Regions from separate parts of the Pseudomonas paeninsulae genome, predicted to be linked through region 1. Evidence: predicted binding sites of a transcription regulator. Region 1 holds the regulator's gene; each other region holds the start of a gene.

Region 1 (3,275 bases):
GCTCACGCACTTCAGTGAACATGCCATTGACCGCATCGAGTGCTTCCAGCACTACATCCATCAACTCGGAGTCGACGCGCCGCGCACCCTTGCGCAGGATGTCGAAGACGTTTTCTGCGATATGGCAACATTCCACCAGCTCATGGAGCTGGAGAAAACCGGCACCACCTTTGACGGTATGAAAACCGCGAAAAATAGCGTTGAGCAGATTCATGTCGTCCGGGCGGCTTTCAAGCTCCACCAACTGTTCGGACAATAGTTCAAGAATCTCGCCGGCCTCCACCAGGAAGTCCTGGAGGATTTCTTCATCGGCGCCGAAGCTCATATGACGTGCTCCTAAAATCCCAGGCTGGAAAGCAGATCGTCGACATCATCCTGATTGGATGCGACGTCTTCACGCTTATCGGCATGAATCTGCGGACCTTCACCGTGGGAAGGCTCTTTTTGTTGTTCTTGTTCAGCACGCAGCACGGCGTGGTCATGCTCGATACCGGCAAAACGGTCGACCTGACTGGCCATCAGCACCAGTTTGAGCAAGTTGCTTTCCACTTCGGTGACCAGTTGCGTCACCCGCTTGATCACCTGGCCAGTCAGATCCTGGTAATCCTGCGCGAGCAGAATATCGTTGAGCTGGGCCGACACCTGAACGCTGTCGCGCTCGCTGCTGGCGAGAAACAGTTCAATTCGCTTGGCCAGGTCACGGAAACCATCGGCGCCCATTTCCCTTCGCATGAAGCGGCCCCAATCGGCACTCAGGCTCTGTGCCTCGGCGCCGATACCGTTAACCAGGGGCGAACTCAGTTCAACCAGATCCATGGTGCGATTGGCCGCTTTCTCGGTCATCGTCACCACATAATTCAGGCGCTCGGTAGCGTCGGTGATTTGCGACACTTCTTTGGCGTGCGGCACCCGTGGATCGAGCTGGAAATTGACGATGGCGTTATGCAACTCGCGCGTCAGCTTGCCGACCTCGTGATACAGACCACGGTCGCGAACCTTGTTGATATCGTTGATCAGTTGCACCGCTTCGCCAAAATTGCCGTGTTCCAGGCTTTCCACCAATTGGCGCGCGTGAATTTTCAGGGTCGACTCAAAGTCACCCTGAGCGGAATCGTCATGTTCCATAGTGCCCTCGCGGCAGACATCAGCCGTTGACCCGCTCGAAGATTTTTTCAATCTTTTCTTTCAGCACTTGGGCTGTGAACGGTTTAACCACATAGCCATTCACCCCGGCTTGTGCGGCCTCGATGATCTGATCGCGTTTCGCTTCAGCGGTCACCATCAGCACCGGCAACTGCTTCAGACGCTCGTCTGCACGTACCGCACGTAACAAGTCGATCCCGGTCATGCCTGGCATATTCCAGTCAGTCACCAGAAAATCGAAACTGCCGCTTTGCAGCATCGGCAGTGCAGTGGTGCCATCATCGGCTTCCGCGGTGTTGGTGAACCCCAAGTCGCGCAGGAGGTTCTTGATGATCCGGCGCATCGTTGAAAAGTCATCAACGATGAGGATTTTCATGTTTTTGTCCAAGTCGACCTCCGTACAGTCCCAAACGAACCCAGCACCTGGGCACGCTTTTAATCGTGAAACCGGCCTGACAGGCCGCTGCAAAACTACTTCACTAGATTTTCCAACGGCCTGCTGATTTAACTGATCAGCTCGCTCGCCATTCCCCCAGTCGTGCCCGCAAGCGTGCGGCACACTGACTATGCAACTGACTGACGCGCGATTCGCTAACCCCCAGAACCTCACCAATTTCCTTGAGATTCAGTTGTTCGTCGTAATACAGCGACAACACCAACCGTTCCCGCTCGGGCAAGTGGCTGATGGCATCGGCCAATGCCGCCTGGAAACGCTCGTCCTCCAGCTCCCGCGAGGGCTCTGGGTGAGTGGAGCTGACGTCTTCGTGCAGCCCGCCATGCTCGCCGTCCTGCAGCAAATCGTCGAAGCTGAACAACCGGCTGCCCAAAGTGTCGCCAAGGATGCCGTAGTAATCCTCGAGACTCAATTGGAGTTCGGCCGCAACCTCTTGATCTTTAGCGTCGCGACCGGTTCTTGCTTCAATTACCCGAATTGCGTCGCTGACCATACGGCTATTGCGATGCACCGAACGCGGCGCCCAATCGCCTTTGCGCACCTCATCGAGCATCGAGCCGCGAATGCGAATACCGGCGAACGTTTCGAAACTGGCACCTTTACTGGAGTCGTATTTCTTCGAGGCTTCGAGCAGGCCAATCATCCCGGCCTGGATCAAGTCATCCACCTGCACGTTGGCCGGCAAGCGCGCCAACATGTGATAGGCAATCCGCTTGACCAAGGGCGCGTGGCGCTCGATCAACTGGTGCTGGGCGTCTTGTGTCTGAGCCTTGCTGTACATACGGAGTCCAGAAGCTGCTGTCATATGGCCGTATCCGCGGCAGGTTGCTGCACCAGGCGCTCGACGAAAAATTCCAGATGGCCGCGCGGATTGGCCGGTAGTGGCCAGGCATCGACTTTCTGGGCAATCGCTTTGAACGCCAGGGAACTCTTCGAGCGCGGGAAGGCTTCGTAGACCGCACGCTGTTTCTGCACGGCCTTGCGTACCGACTCATCGTAAGGCACCGCGCCGACATATTGCAGCGCGACATCGAGGAAGCGGTCGGTAACCTTGGTCAGCTTAGCAAACAGGTTGCGGCCTTCCTGTGGGCTGTGCGCCATATTCGCCAGGACGCGGAAACGGCTCATGCCATGGTCGCGGTTGAGCAGCTTGATCAGGGCATAGGCGTCCGTGATCGAGGTCGGCTCGTCACACACCACCACCAGCACTTCCTGGGCGGCGCGGACAAAACTGACCACCGAGTCGCCAATACCCGCGGCGGTATCGACAATCAGCACATCGAGGTTGTCGCTGATGTCGCTGAAGGCTTGAATCAGGCCGGCATGCTGCATGGGCGAAAGCTGCACCATGCTCTGCGTGCCTGACGCAGCGGGAACCACCCGAATGCCGCCGGGGCCTTGCAGCACCACGTCGCGCAGTTCGCACTCGCCACTGATCACATCGGCCAGCGTCCGCTTGGCAGTGAGGCCCAGCAGCACGTCGATGTTGGCCAGCCCCAGGTCGGCGTCCATCACCATCACCCGCCGACCGAGATCAGCCAGCGCCAGCGCCAGATTCACCGACACATTGGTCTTGCCGACGCCACCCTTGCCGCCGGTCACCGCAATCACCTGTACGGGATGCATACCCATGTTATCTATACACCTTGTCTGACTTCGACTGGGACCATGTGGCTGC
Region 2 (3,275 bases), 1.0 Mb from region 1:
GTCATGCTGGGCCTCTTCAATAATAGGGAAAGGGGCGGATTGTAACGGAAAGGCTAACGCTCACGGTTGGCGAAACTGTCCAGGGCGCGTTGAATACATTGCGCGGTTTTACCGAAGACTTGCACGCTGGCATCGCTGAGCACGGCGCCGGCCTGGTCGGCGACGATGACCATTACCCCACGGTCGTTGCTGGCCAGTGAGCGGATCAGCAGGTGCTCGCTGGGAAATAGCGCTTTCAGCGAGCCTGGCAGCAGGGCCGAGAATTGCGCGATATTGGCCGGCGTCAGGCGCAGCTGTGCCGGTGCCTTGAGCAGGCGCCGCAGCACCTGACTCTGCTGTGGGTCGATGACCAGGGTGTTTGCCAACTTGTCCAGGCCGGTCTGTTGCTGGGCTCGCAGGCGGCTGTGGCTGGGGTCGGCCAGGAGCAGTAATACCCGCGACATACCGCAGGCCTGCAGGGCTTGAGTGGCGCCGCTGGTGAGCTGCTCGAGGTTGTGGAATGCACTCGGTTGCGCAAGCAATTGCGCGCAATGTTGGCGCCATCCATTGTCTGTAGGTGTTGCCGGCGTTGCCGTCGCCGCAGGGGTGATGGCTTTGCCTTGCAAGCGCCGCGCATCCCAGGGCCAGAGTAGGGCTTGGGCAGGATGCCAGAGATCGGCCGTGGCTTGCTGGCGTGCACTCTGCGCCGCGTGCTGGTGAATCTGTTGCTGCACATCGCTCAGCGGCAGTTGCAGATAGAGCCCGGTCAGATGTTGCCAGCGCAGGCTGTGGGGGCTATTCCAGGCGTGGTGGGCCGACAGCGCCAGGCCGTTGGCCAGCAGGATGCTGTTGGCTGGCTGGGTCAGCCAGCGCCGTAGAGGTGTATCGGCGTCGAGCATTTGCTGCTGGTGCAGGGGGTGCTGATTGTCGCGCGCGATGTGCAGCGCCTTGACCAGTTGACGGCGATCTGCGATCAGCAGGCGGTAGCCTTGGATCACCCAGTCGGGCAGGCGCCAGCGCTCGGCCAATGCCAGGCACAGGGACAGCAAGGGAACGCCGAGAAGATCCTGCGCGACCTTGGCTGCCGGCTCAGCTTGGACCAGTACGCGCTGCTCCCATTGCTCGAATAGTTCGGGATGGGCCGTCAGTAGCGACCAGATGGGTGCGAGAAATAATAGGCTGCCCCAGTGGATCTCCTGCCAGAGCCGCGCCAGTCGGCCACTGAACAAGCCGCCGGCTTGCTGCGCCGCGTGCCGGCTGATCAGTTGAATCTGCCGTAGCGCCAGGGGGATTTCGTCGAGGGGGCAAGCGGGTTGGCGTTTCACCAGCTCCAGGGTGCGCTGCAAGCCCAGTCGGCTGAGCGCGCTTTCCAGGCTTTCGGAGGGGGCGCTGAAGCTGCCAGCCTGCCGATTGGCCTCGCGTAGAACACTTAATGCCAAGGCTGGGCTGGCCTGCATCAATTCGGCTATTTCACGCAGCGAGCGACGGCTGTCGGACAAAGCACGACAGACATTCAGGTGGTGATCGACAGGCACCGGCAACAAGTGCTTGTCCAGCTGTTCGAGCCAGTCTTTGAGGGTGCGCGGTAGGGGCTTTGAGGTGGGCATCGGTGCTTAGCCATGCTGGCTTTTAGACTTGACTGGCTATAGTCTCGCGCATAAGTTCCGATAAATAGAAGGGTTGTTTTGCATAACCCTCATCACAGGCCGCGCAAGTTTCCTTTTTATGGCAAAAATCATTGGCATCATCGTTGTAATTGCTAGCGTGCTCGGCGGTTTTATTCTGTCCGGCGGCCAGTTCATGGCGCTGGTCCATCCTTTTGAAGTAATGATCATCGGCGGCGCCGCGCTGGGGGCTTTTCTGCAGGCCAACCCGGGCAGCATGTTCATGCAGGTGTTCAAGAAATCCTTGAGCATGTTCAGCTCGCGTTTCAGTCACGCCTACTATCTCGAGGTGCTGAAACTGATCTACGAAATCCTCAACAAGAGCCGCCGCGAGGGGATGATGGCGATCGAGGCCGATATCGAGGAGCCGTCGGCCAGTCCGATATTCGGCAAGTATCCAGCCATCCTCAAAGACGAGCGGATGATGGCCTATATCTGCGATTACCTACGCATCATGTCCTCCGGCAATATGGCGCCGCATGAGCTGGAAGGCTTGTTCGATATGGAGATCGCCAGCCTCAAGGAAGAACTGGAGCATCCCGCGCATGCCGTGGCCAAGGTTGCCGACGCCATGCCTGCCATGGGGATCGTCGCCGCGGTGCTGGGCATCGTGATTACCATGTCGATTCTCGCCGAAGCGGATAACGCTCAGATCGGCGAGAAGGTGGGTACTGCGCTGGTGGGCACCTTCCTGGGTATTCTGGCGTCCTACGGCTTCTTCGGACCCTTGTCGGGTGCCCTGGAGCATGACGCCAAGGAAGAACTCAATGTCTACGAGGCCATAAAGGCTGGTTTGGTCGCGTCGGCATCCGGCATGCCGCCGTCGTTGGCCGTCGAATTCTCGCGCAAGGTGCTCTACCCGGCCCATCGCCCGAGTTTTGCCGAGCTTGAGCAGGCGATGCGCGGAAGCTAACGGAAAATGGACAACAATCAGCCGATCATCGTTAAGCGGGTCAAGAAGGTTGCCGCTGGCCACCATGGTGGTGCCTGGAAGATTGCCTTCGCCGACTTCGCCACGGCGATGATGGCGTTTTTCATGGTGATGTGGCTGATGTCCGTGGCTACCCCTGAACAGAAGAAATTGATTTCCGGTTACTTCAAAGATCCGATCGGCTTTTCCGAAAGCGCCAGTCCCTTCGTGATCGATCTCGGTGGTTCGCCCACTCCGGCACCGGACCGCACGCTCAACCAGCAGGTCGATGATCAAACCGAGGGCGAGGAGGTCGAGATCGAACCGGCGCAGGTCGACCCTACGCTGGCCGAAGGAATGGCCGACGAGCTGGAGCGCGAACGCCTCGAGTTGCTGCTGCAGGAGCTGCAGAGCAAGGTCGAGGAGAATCCGCAACTGCAGCGCTTCAAGGATCAGATTCTCTTCGAGATCACCCAAGATGGCTTGCGCATCCAAATCATGGACGCCGAAAACCGGCCGATGTTCGATAGCGGCAGTGCGCGCCTGCAGCCGCAGTTCGAAGACATCCTGCTGGCCCTGGCCGACACCATCAGGGCGGTACCGAACAAGATCAGCATCAGCGGCCATACCGATGCCAAGCCGTTTGCCGGCGCTGGCGAGTTCGGCAATTGGGAACTCTCCGCGAATCGGGCCAATGCCGCTCGCCGCGCCTTGATCGCTGG
Region 3 (3,275 bases), 1.3 Mb from region 1:
GGGCATGACCTTGGCCCAGCGCTCGGCAATCGGCTGCTCCACCGCGGTGACGCTATAGATACCGGCCTGCACCATCTCCAGCACATCCTCGACGGCCAGGCTGGGGTCGACCCACTCGATGATGATCGGCGGTCGCTTGTTCTGCAGCAGCTTCTGGTTGAACGCCTGTACGGCAGCACCCGCGGCGCTACCCGCCGCCAAGGCCAGGCTGCGTCCGGACATCTGCTCGAGACTCTGATAGCGCCGATCGCCCTGGCGCGCCACTATGATCAAGGGGACATTGCTGCGGATCGCCGCACTGGCGCTGATACCGTTGCTACCACGCACGGTGAGCAATTCCCCCGGCGCGACAAGATCGCCCTCGCCACGCTGCAAGGCAGCGAGCAGTTGGTCCTTGGCTTTGGGAATGATCTTCAGTTTGAGGGTGCGGCCATCGCGGACATTACGATTGAGATACTGCTCGAATGCACGCAAGCGATGGTATTCCACCCCGATGCTCTGGCCTTTGATTTCACCGGAACTATTGCGACTCTGGTTGACCAGCACACGCAGTTCACCGCGGTTGCGAATGCTCGGCAGATCAAGTGCCTGGGTCGGCTGCCGTCCTTCCGGCGGCCCAGCCACACGTGCAGCAGCCGACAACGGCAGCAACAGCACAAGACAGAATAAAAGCAGCGGGCGCGACATCGAGTCTCCACGGCAAGGGCGGCCACCAGGCGTCATTGGCCGAGTGAGACTACCGCAGCGCTCGCCAAGTTCCAGGAATGCGTGGGCCGCGGAGATTCGCACAGCTCGCTGACGGACACCAGCCAAATGTTCTACTCAACATTACAAAGCAACTATAAGAGACTGTAATTTATGGATTTATTTAAAACAAAAAAGCTCTGCTATGCTGCCAACCCCACCTCATAGGTCGCACCATGCAACTCATCGACATAGGCGTCAACCTGACTCACCCAAGCCTCGCCGAACAGCGTGAAGCCCTGCTCACCCGTGCCTACGCCGCCGGTGTCTGCCAGTTGTTGCTGACCGGTACCAGCCTCGAACAAAGCGAACAGGCTTTGGAACTGTGCCGCCAGCTGGATGAACATGGCCAGCGCCTGTTCAGCACCGCCGGCATCCATCCGCACGATGCCAGCAGCTGGAACGCCGACAGTGCCAAGCAACTGCAGGCCTTGCTGCGTGAGCCACAGGTACGCGCCGTGGGTGAATGCGGGCTCGACTTCAATCGTGATTTTTCGCCGCGACCACAACAGGAAAAAGTCCTCGAGGAACACCTGGCCCTGGCCGTCGACCTGCAGCTGCCGGTCTTTCTCCATGAGCGCGACGCCGACCAGCGCCTGCTGGAGATCCTGCGCGACTACCGCGACCGCTTGCCCGCTGCGGTGGTGCACTGCTTCACCGGAGGAAAACGCGCCCTGTTCAACTACCTCGACCTCGACCTGCATATCGGGATCACTGGCTGGATTTGCGACGAGCGTCGTGGCACCCACCTGCACCCGTTGGTTCGGGAAATTCCGGTCGGCCGGCTGATGCTGGAAACCGACTCACCGTTTCTGCTGCCACGCAGTCTGCGGCCGAAACCGAAAAACGGCCGCAACGAACCCGCCTTTCTAACCGAGGTACTCAGGGAGGTGGCGCTGCACCGCAACGAAAGTCTGGAGACCCTGGCGGCACACAGCACCGCCTGCGCCAGGCAGTTCTTCAGCCTGCCGGTCGTCGTCGCTGCAACTGCCCAGAGCGAGCCCAACTGAAGCGCTGCCCTGCCTAAGGCGTGGCAGCGCTTCGTCGAAGATGCCCAGCATCCGCATAGGGCCAACGCCTGCAGCCCGCGCAACCCTTAACCAGGACTGTGCTTTTTCTAAAGTCCACACCAGACCAGCCGTTAACAAGGACGACCGGCCTGTTGATAAAGATCAATAGGCACACTGCAGTTTTGCGAGACAGTAATGGCACTTTGCCAAAACCCCTTTCGCCGCCATCAGAAGAAGACATCATGGGCACTTGGATTCGCGACCTTTCACTTAAATACAAGTTCTGGGCCGTCAACGCCGTGGCCTTCTTCACTACCTTGATGCTGGTGCTGTACGCCCTGCAACTGGAACAGCAGGTACGCGTCGAAGCGGCCAAGAGTGCCGCGCAAGCGCAGGCCAGGCTATTGAGTGCCTGGCCTGCGGGTCAACCATTGCCGGGTGGAGCACAACTGCTGCAGTTTGCCGATGGCCAGACACCGGCATTAGCCAATAACCAGGGCGCCAGCCTGAGCCGGGCTCGCGGCTGGGTAGTCCTGGAGCATGACCCGTTGTCGACGCAAGACGGTTTGATCGGCGCCGAGGTCATCGACTTGGGCCAGGGCCAACGCCTCGCCGTACTGGCCCATGCGCCCAGCCTGATGCAGGTGATCGCCGAGCGCGCACTGAGCTATGCGCTGGTTGTCGCCTTATTGATGCTGGCCCTGCTGACGGCCTCGCAACTGCTAATCCACTTCCTGTTGAGCCATCTCAACATCCTCAAGGATGTGATGCTGCAGGTAGAGAAAAGCGGCGATCTGGCGGCACGCGTGCCGCTCAACTGCCGCGACGAAATCGGCCAGATGGCCACGGCCTTCAACGCCATGCAGGCCGGTTATCAACGTGTGGTCGGCATCGTTGCGCAGACCGCCGCACGCCTGGACGAAGGCGCCGAGCGCATGGCCGTGAGCATGCGCGACGTGCGCCAAGGCATGCTCAACCAGCAAAGCGAGACTGAACAGACCGCCACCGCGATCAACCAGATGTCCACCACCGTGCACCATATTGCCCAGCACACGGCGGATACCCGCGACCAATCGAAAAACGCTGAGCAACTGGCCGGCAGCGGTCAGCAGGTGGTCGAGCGTGTCGGTCAGTCGATCGCCGGGCTGTCCAGCGGCGTGCAACAGACTGCGCAAATGATCCAGCAACTGGCCGTCAACAGTCAGAAAATCAGCGGCGTCGTCCGTGAGATTCATGGCATTGCCGAACAGACCAACCTGCTCGCGCTCAACGCCGCCATCGAGGCCGCTCGCGCCGGCGAAATGGGTCGCGGCTTTGCGGTGGTGGCCGATGAGGTGCGCAATCTGGCCAAACGCGTGCAAGTCTCAACCGACGAGATCACCCTGATGATTTCCTCCCTGCAAAGCGGCACCCGCGACGCCGTAGAGTTCATGCAGGAAAGCTCGCTCAAGGCCGATGACTGCGTGCAACAGGCTCACGAAGCTGGCGAGGCGCTGGTCGCCATCACCGGCTCGGTGGCGC

The links. The regulator FliA, encoded in region 1, starts transcription of late flagellar genes. The targets are predictions, from matches to a motif close to CTAAAGTTTNNNNNNNNNNNGCCGNTAA.
Region 2: motA (flagellar motor stator protein MotA) is a predicted target of FliA. The motif match lies at 1,623-1,650, and genes of this name have one in related genera.
Region 3: VCJ09_RS14455 (methyl-accepting chemotaxis protein) is a predicted target of FliA. The motif match lies at 1,862-1,889, and genes of this name have one in related genera.

What each region holds. Positions count from the first base shown of each region.
Region 1 is NZ_CP141799.1:1,815,828-1,819,102, reverse strand. It holds gene VCJ09_RS08460 (chemotaxis protein CheA) at 1-325, opposite strand, end outside; gene VCJ09_RS08455 (protein phosphatase CheZ) at 337-1,125, opposite strand; gene VCJ09_RS08450 (chemotaxis response regulator CheY) at 1,145-1,519, opposite strand; gene fliA (RNA polymerase sigma factor FliA) at 1,656-2,402, opposite strand; gene fleN (flagellar synthesis regulator FleN) at 2,399-3,238, opposite strand.
Region 2 is NZ_CP141799.1:795,060-798,334, forward strand. It holds gene VCJ09_RS03570 (rhodanese-like domain-containing protein) at 1-5, opposite strand, end outside; gene VCJ09_RS03575 (HDOD domain-containing protein) at 54-1,586, opposite strand; gene motA (flagellar motor stator protein MotA) at 1,705-2,556, shown strand; gene motB (flagellar motor protein MotB) at 2,563-3,275, shown strand, end outside.
Region 3 is NZ_CP141799.1:3,154,082-3,157,356, forward strand. It holds gene VCJ09_RS14445 (MltF family protein) at 1-687, opposite strand, end outside; gene VCJ09_RS14450 (TatD family hydrolase) at 921-1,754, shown strand; gene VCJ09_RS14455 (methyl-accepting chemotaxis protein) at 1,997-3,275, shown strand, end outside.